One region of the Yersinia alsatica genome, then DNA from elsewhere that is predicted to be linked to it. Evidence: predicted binding sites of a transcription regulator. Region 1 holds the regulator's gene; the other holds the start of a gene.

Region 1 (4,437 bases):
CGCCCCTGTGGTGACCATCTCGGTATACAGCAACGTCTGTTTGGTTAACAAGCGATGAAAGTAACGACAATGACGATCTGTCCAATCGAGCATCGGCGCGACGGAGAAACGCTGTAGGGGATAGTGTGGCTTATCTGCCTGAGTGCTGGAAAAAGTCTGAGCTTGGTGCATTTACTGTGATTTCATCGGTTATTATTGCATCAATTACCCATTGATATTGCGCATTAAACACACGAGATCAAGGGATGGAATGCGTGATTATACCATAGAACCTTGCTATGACTGCCTGAGTGATAGTTGTGCCGTAAAAAGGGAGATATTCCGGTAAATTACCAAAATTGTGACACTCCACTGCCCGGCACTTTTTCACCTATCGGTGATTAACCGTAAATATGATAAAATCTGTTCCATTCAAACGCTGCGGGATGAAACCATGAACTCAATCAATCAGGAAAAGCTGCTTGCTCAGGCTGAAAGCCTTTGCCAACAACGTAACGTCCGGCTGACACCGCAACGTCTTGAAGTATTACGCTTAATGGCACAACAACCCGGTGCAATCAGTGCTTATGATCTGTTGGATTTGCTACGCGTATCGGAACCACAAGCTAAGCCACCAACCGTTTACCGCGCATTAGATTTTTTGTTGGAGCAAGGGTTTATTCACCGCGTGGAATCAGCGAACAGTTATGTGCTGTGCCATCACTTTGAAGAGCCCACTCATACCTCTGCGCTATTTATCTGTGATCGCTGCAAAATTGTGACTGAGCGTACGACTGTCGGCATTGAAGAAGCGCTGGCGCAATTAGCGCAGCAATCAGGTTTTACCCTGCGCCATAGCGTGGTAGAGGCTCATGGCCTATGTGCTGAATGCGGGGAAGTTGAAGCCTGTGAAAGCCACGATCATTGTGATCATGACCACTCTATTGTGGCTAGAAAGAAATAGTCTCTGGCGATAAAAATCAGGCTGTCGTCCGAATGGCGGCAGCGTAATATTAAATTTATAATAATAAAATTTAATACCAACAATTTGAGTTAATAATAATATCCATAGGGTGAGATAGAAATAGAATTAGACACTTCCTTGTGTCTATCGATATGAGAATAGGAATAAATAGAATAAGGTTCGTTATTAATATCACGACTTAATAATATATATTCTATAAAGTGAGAGACCCAATTAACTTATATCGATATCAGTTTAATTCCATTTAACGCTGTTACCAGCGATATTTGCTGTGGTCTTCCCAGGCTTTAACTTCTTTCTCGGCTTGCTCTTTCTGATAGCCGTATTTCTCCTGGATTTTCCCTACCAGCTGGTCACGCTTGCCTTCTATGACCTTAAGGTCATCATCGGTGAGCTTGCCCCATTTCTCTTTCACTTTTCCTTTAAACTGCTTCCAGTTACCATCGGCTTGATCTTTATTCATAATATCTCCGTTACCTTGGAATTAGTCAGTCTATTTAATTAATCACGGTAAACATTCTCTCTTTATAACAGCAACCTTGGTTTAAATTAATCACTCACAGTCATAATTTAAATTAACTCAGGTTGTTTGCTTACCGTGTGAATAACTATAGCAGCTGAGACTAATAATTAAAGCCAAGCAAATATTAATCACTATAAATTGAGCAGAGGATCAAAAATGAAAGCGGGTAATATTCAGTTAAAACAGTAAGTAATAGCTTATTATCGGATTGTTCTCAATCTCAATATAAGCATGAATATATTGGCGAGAAATTAAATAAATTGTATACCCTCCTTGCTCGAAGGGTATACATCAATAGCGAGGATCAGATCCAGTCGCCATTACGGATGACACCAACGGCCAGCCCTTCGATAGTGAAGCTTTGCTCTCGCAAATCGACAATAATTGGCTGGAACTCGGTATTTTCAGGTAGAAGCTGCACGATATTACCTTGTTTTTTCAAACGTTTTACCGTTACTTCATCATCAATACGCGCAACAACCACTTGCCCGTTACGTACATCTTGTGTTTTATGTACCGCCAACAGGTCGCCATCCAGAATACCGATATCTCTCATCGACATTCCATTCACCCGCAATAGAAAATCTGCACTTGGCTTAAACATGGATGGGTCAACTTTGTAGTGCCCTTCGATATGCTGCTGTGCTAGCAGTGGTTCACCCGCGGCCACGCGGCCAATCAGCGGCAAACCATCTTCTTCTTCCATCAGTAAACGAATACCACGGGAAGCGCCAGAGACAATCTCAATAACACCCTTGCGGGCCAGTGCTTTTAAATGCTCTTCAGCGGCGTTAGGAGAGCGGAATCCCAGACGCTGCGCAATTTCGGCACGGGTCGGCGGCATACCTGTTTGCGCTAAGTGATCGCGCACCAGGTCATAAACCTCTTGCTGTCTGGTAGTAAGTGCTTTCATTTCGCCCCCTGTTTGTTTATACAGTCTTGCTGTGAGTATATACAGGTAAGCCGGTATTGGGAACCAAAGAGTGAATAAAAACAGGGATTAATCACAGCTTATTTTTATCGTATTACTCGCTATGCTTAAGGTCATCGGTGTGATGGGGGACATAACTAACCAGCATGCTGCCAAAGTACGGTTACCCATATAAATAGCGCTAACAGAATGGCGAGAAACACTGCGGCGGAGCCCATATCTTTGGCCCGGCCTGAAAGTTCATGAAACTCACTGCCAATACGATCGACCACGGCTTCAATGGCACTGTTGATCACCTCAACAATGATCACTAACACCACACTGCCAACCAATAAAATACGCGCTAAAGCATCTACATCCAACCAGAAGGCCAGTATGATAGCCAGTATGGCAGCCACGGCTTCTTGGCGAAAAGCCGCCTCATTTTTCCAGGCAGCACTTAAGCCTTTCACAGAATAACCGGTCGCTTTAAAGATTCGAGTTAGCCCTGTTGATTGATTCGCCATGATTTATTGCCTTTATCTTAAGTTAATGATGATTTTTGCCGCTTTCTGTTGTCTTATCACCACAGATCTCAAAACCAGTTTCTGGTATCCTTGCGACGAATTGCTAACAAGAGGCTTCATGTAGTTATGTCAGGTTGGCGTAAAATATATTATAAGTTACTGAATTTACCACTTAAATTGTTGGTAAAAAGCAAGGTTATTCCGGCAGATCCTGTGACTGAGTTAGGGTTAGACCCTTCTCGTCCTATTCTGTACGTTTTGCCTTACAATTCTAAGGCCGATTTGCTGACTTTGCGAGCACAGTGTCAGGCACAAGATCTACCCGACCCATTGATTCCATTGGAAATTGATGGTGTACAGCTGCCTAGCCATGTGTTTATCGATAATGGCCCGAGGGTCTTTCGTTATTACGCACCTAAGCAGGAATCGGTAAAAATATTCCACGATTATCTGGATCTGCACCGTAATAATCCAGCGCTGGATATCCAAATGCTGCCGGTTTCGGTGATGTTTGGTCGTTCTCCTGGGCGCGAAGGCCATGGTACACCACATCTGCGTGTACTGAATGGTGTGCAGAAATTCTTTGCCGTATTGTGGCTGGGCCGCGATAGTTTTGTGCGTTTCTCGACCACAGTATCATTGCGCCGAATGGCCAGTGAGCATGGTACCGATAAAACTATCGCCCATAAGTTGGCACGCGTCGCGCGGATGCACTTCTCTCGCCAGCGTCTGGCCGCAGTAGGCCCAAGCTTGCCGGATCGTCAAGACCTATTCAAAAAGCTGCTGGCTTCCAAGGCGATTGAAAAAGCCGTGGCAGATGAAGCACGTACCAAGAAAATCTCCCACGAGAAAGCACAGCAAAATGCCATTACGCTGATGGAAGAAATTGCCGCAGACTTCTCTTATGAAGCCGTGCGTCTGTCTGACAGGGTACTGAGCTGGACGTGGAACCGTTTGTATCAGGGTATTAACGTCCATAATGCCGAGCGTGTGCGGCAGTTAGCGCAAGATGGCCACGAAATTGTCTATGTGCCTTGCCATCGCAGCCATATGGATTACTTGCTGCTTTCTTACGTGCTTTATCATCAAGGGCTGGTACCGCCGCATATTGCTGCCGGTATTAACCTTAACTTCTGGCCTGCTGGCCCGATTTTCCGTCGCTTGGGTGCCTTCTTTATCCGCCGTACCTTTAAAGGCAACAAACTCTATTCAACCGTGTTCCGCGAATATCTGGGCGAACTGTTCACCCGGGGTTACTCAGTGGAATACTTTGTTGAAGGTGGTCGCTCGCGTACAGGCCGTTTGCTGGAGCCTAAAACCGGCACACTGTCGATGACTATCCAAGCCATGCTGCGCGGTGGTTCACGGCCAATCACCCTAGTGCCAATCTACATTGGTTATGAACATGTGATGGAAGTGGGCACCTACGCCAAAGAGCTGAGAGGAGCCACCAAAGAGAAGGAAAACCTGTTGCAGATGGTGCGTGGCCTGCGCAAGTTGCGCAATCTGGGCC
Region 2 (4,437 bases), 1.5 Mb from region 1:
ACGCCGAGGGATAACTTTGTCAGAGACCGTTGTTCAATTAATTGAAGATGCTGAGCGCAAAGAGAAATATGAGAGTCAGATGTCGTCCTTAAAGCAGGACTTGCAGGATATTCTGAGGAAAGAGATTTAAGCTGTTTAGGTATGAATCAATATTCAGAGCACTAAAATACGGCTATTAAGCCAATAAGATATGCCGTGTATTTTGCTGATATAGATACTAAAGAATATCTAATAAGAAACAGATGATAAAAAAAACCCCGCAAAGCGGGGTTTTTTATTAAAGGAGTAAACTTAAGCCTGTGGCTGAGTTACAACTTCTTTGTAGCCTTTAACTTCGATCTCTACGCGACGATCTGGTGCCAAGCACTCAATCAGAGCAGCACGTGGTTTCACGTTGTCACAGGTATTACCTGTAACTGGGTTTGCTTGACCTTCACCGCGAGCGGTGATTTTGTCAGCAGGGATACCTTTAGAAACCAGGTAGTCACGCACGCTGTCAGCACGACGCTGAGACAGAGCTAAGTTAGGAGCTGGTTGACCGATACGGTCAGCGAAGCCCAGAACAACTACAGAACCGTCTTTAGGATCGATAGAGCTCAGCTGTGAATACAGTTGGTCCAGAGCTTGCTGGCCTTCTGGTTTCAAAGTTGACTTGTTGAAAGCGAACAGCACGTCAGATTTCAGAGTGAAACGCTTAGTGTCAACAACTGGAGCTGGAGCTGGAGCAGGAGCTACTGGAGCTACTACATCATCTTGACCGAAACGGTAAGAAACACCTACGCTCAGCATGCCGTTGTCTGGACGAGCACCAACGGTAGCTTTATCACCGATGTTGCTAACCCATTGGTATTCCATACGGGTTGCCCAGTTTTTGGTCCATGCGTATTCAGCACCCAGAGCTACCAGTGGAGAAACACCGGTGTCATGGTTGCTAGCACGAGTATCAGTTGGAGCATTGTAAGCGCTAGAATCTGCACGCCATACCATACCACCCAGACGGGTATACAGATCCAGGTCCTGAGCAATTGGGTAGCTCAGTTTAGCAGCCAGTTGAACGCCCTGTGCTTTAAAGTCGCCGTTATTCACGTCGCCTTTGTAAGGCATACGGCCAAGCCAGTCGTATCCCATTTCAAAGCCCAGGTATTGGTTTGCTTGGTAACCCAAGAATGCACCAGCGCCCAGTTGGTTTTTATGGGTAGGACCGTCGTTGCCAACGTCGCCATAGATACCGCCAGTGCCAGTATCTTGATACTGGGACCAACCCAGTTTACCACCGGTGTACCAGGTGTTATCTTTCGGTGCGGCTTGCGCTACTGTAGCGAAACCTGCCAGTGCCACTGCTAATGCGATAGCTGTCTTTTTCATTTTACGCCTCGTTATCATCCAAATAGGCAATGAGCTTTAAAAGCCAAGCCCTTGGTTAAAATTCTTCGTCAAGGTATTCGCGCTCCCGTTAATCACGCTGCCAGTATAATTTGGCGTTTTAGAGCAACCTTGGCGATGTAAAGTCTACAACGTGGCGAGAAAGTTACAAGTGTGATGTGATAAACCGCCTGAAAAAAAACCGAAATTGTGCATGATCTTTAACGATTTAGCGGGAAAATGCAGCTTTTCTTATACGTTATTTTCTGCTGCAAGCCGCATTCTGACTCGCTTTATGCTGGTTACACAGGACTAAGCGCTAGATATTGTAAAAATTCATGGGATAAATCCTAAATTTACTTAATGATACAAAGAAGAATGAATTTTTAACGTTGCGCACTGTCCTTGAGGCGATTTTGTGTCATCCACAGGATGCATAACAAACCCGTAAGTATTCCCTAACTTTGCTGCTAAGCGTAATCGGCTACGATCGTTTTCTGACAATTCAGGTAGCCAACCAAGAACAACACTATAATTCCCGGTCAACAGGGCTTTTTCCATAGCATCAACTGTTGATAATGGATTGATCTGCCTTACCTGCACAATTTTACTGATTGGTAAACCTGATTGCTGTATCCATGAACGGCTTAATTTCTGCTGTGGTGTTAACCATAACAACCAGCGAGATTGTTTGCCAAGTTGCTGTAAAAGTGGAAGCAATAACTGTGTTACAGCAGGCTGGTTTTCACTGTACATAAGTTCACTGATAAGACCGCTATCTGTTGGGGCATCAACTCTTTCCTGTGTATCACGGGTATTCAGAGAATGATAATTAGCATGATAAGGTTTTAGTGATTGGGTACGCATTATGAACCTCGCCTGTAGTGTGCTGTATGTATATACAGTAGTCACTGTTTGTTCGAAGATCAACTAAATTTTTACAAGACGCTTCGCATTATTGTGATGCAGATGGGCGTCAAACACATTTTTTGTTTGGCTCAGTTATCTATATTGCGTATTTTCTAATTAGTTGTTCCTCTTACACTTATTACAACTGAATAGGGACGTTTGATCGGATTTTTGCTAAAGGAGTAGTCATGAAAAACGTATCAGAAAGGATGATAGTACGGGCTCAGTCTCATTTTGATTTTTTGGGTCAAATCACAGTTCGCTCACAATTTGGCGGTTATGGACTGTTGGCTAACGGCATTATGTTTGCTGTGGTTTCTGAGGGAGAGTTGTATCTACGGGGTAATGATCAGGTTGAAAATTTATTCCGCACCAGAGAAATGACCAACCTTATTTATGCTAAACGCGGGCTTCCGGTTTTGCTGCGCTACTATTGGGTGGACACTCTACTATGGAGTGATGACCTCGCACTGCGCCATTTTGCTAAGTTGGCTTATCAAGGGGCTAAAGCTGAGGTTTTAAGTAAGAAAGGCCCCGCGGTTCGCTTAAAAGATTTACCAAATCTTAGTGCCAGTCTAGAGCGATTATTATGGAAAGTGGGCATCAAGAGTGCAGCAGAGTTGCGCATCGAGGGTGCCAAGTGCTGCTATCTTAAATTGCGAGCATTAAGACGGTCGCTCGGAGTGAATATTTTGTTATCCCTTGCTGGCGCGATCAGTGGTCACCACTATGCAGCATTGCCTCTAATGATGCGAAGTGAGCTTATTGAATGGTTTGAAATACACATTCGTTCGCCCAAAATTGCACAATATGAAACTGTATAGCAGTGGGCCACTAATAGAACGTGGCCCGAGCATTAATTAGCTCGCTTGACTGATGCGTTTATTCAGCTCGCTAAGTTCAGGTAACAATTCAAGCAATAAGCCAATTTGTTGTAAAACCAACTGGTCTATACTTTCCGGCTCAGGATTACAGTCCTGCAGCCTGGTAGATAAGCCGGTTAGCACTCGTGCCATTTGGCTACTGTCGGGTTGTTCTTGCTCAAGTGAGCCCTCGATATAACAAATCGCGTCATTGAGTAAACTCAGGGTGGCGGTATTACTCAGTTTTTCACGATGAGCGCCCAGCGCAGAGATATAACTCAACATCGTGTGGTTTAGGCAGAGTAAACGGAATGCCGCTTCCTGAGTTTCTTTATTGCTGTTGGGCTCAGCTGACATATTTGAAATCACTGACGCCAGTTCAGCATCGCAATTATGCGCGTCGCGGCGTGCAACGCGGTAGGACAGGCTATTATCCTTACCTTGATGATATTGCACTAAAATAGCATCAAGGTAACGGCAGTTGGCATTCAGTGTTTTATTCACCACGGCGGGAAGATGACGGAATTTCCAGTCAGGCCAGATAAAACTCACCGCAACCCAGGCAATGGCACAGCCGAGCAAGGTGTCAAATACTCGCGGAATGGCAACCTCAAATCCTTCACCTAATAGGTTAAAACATAATAAAACCAACAGGGTAATGAACATTGTTGCATGAGCATACTGAACATTGCGGAAAGCAAAAAACAGCACGCCGCTAATGACGATTAAGATCAGTTGCCCTTCAATGGAAGGGACAAAATACAGGATAGGTAGCCCGATAAGTATCCCTGCGAGGGTACCGATAATACGCCGTGTAAGGCGGCTGCGCGTCGCGTTGTAGTTGGGTTGGCAGACAAAAAGGCTGGTTAATAGAATCCAATAGCCGTGGCGCATACCAGTAAGCTGAATGAAAGCATAACCCACGCAAAGTACCACTGACATGCGGATAGCATGGCGAAATAGTGCAGATTGCGGTGTCAGATGGCGGCTGATACGCAGCTTAATGTCGCTCCATCCGGTGAGGCGATCATCAGATAGACGGTTTTCAGGCTGTGAGCCTTCGGCTAATACCTGTTCAGATTCAATACCAGCCAGTTGTGCATCAATGGCACGTAAGTTTTTAAGCAAAAGTGACAGCGCTTTCACTTGTGGCACATTCTCATTTTGAGCCATTTCTCTGGCGAGTGCGGCATCTAAATAGGTAAATGCGCGCTCGAAACGTGGGTCATGTTGATACTTTTGCCGCATTAAAATGGATTGCGAGAGTTGCATACAGGCTCTGGCTTGCATGCTAAGTAGGCGC

The links. The regulator LexA, encoded in region 1, represses DNA repair genes until DNA is damaged. The targets are predictions, from matches to a motif close to TNCTGTATGTACATACAGNA.
Region 2: the regulator LexA is predicted to act here: its motif matches at 2,250-2,269, upstream of sulA (SOS-induced cell division inhibitor SulA).

What each region holds. Positions count from the first base shown of each region.
Region 1 is NZ_CP104006.1:1,136,144-1,140,580, reverse strand. Features, by position in the region: gene dusA (tRNA dihydrouridine(20/20a) synthase DusA) at 1-171, opposite strand, end outside; gene zur (zinc uptake transcriptional repressor Zur) at 434-943, shown strand; gene N0H69_RS04920 (CsbD family protein) at 1,218-1,427, opposite strand; gene lexA (transcriptional repressor LexA) at 1,792-2,400, opposite strand; gene N0H69_RS04910 (diacylglycerol kinase) at 2,556-2,924, opposite strand; gene plsB (glycerol-3-phosphate 1-O-acyltransferase PlsB) at 3,051-4,437, shown strand, end outside.
Region 2 is NZ_CP104006.1:2,595,154-2,599,590, forward strand. Features, by position in the region: gene matP (macrodomain Ter protein MatP) at 1-130, shown strand, start outside; gene ompA (porin OmpA) at 292-1,365, opposite strand; gene sulA (SOS-induced cell division inhibitor SulA) at 1,723-2,229, opposite strand; gene N0H69_RS11425 (TfoX/Sxy family DNA transformation protein) at 2,460-3,095, shown strand; gene yccS (YccS family putative transporter) at 3,132-4,437, opposite strand, start outside.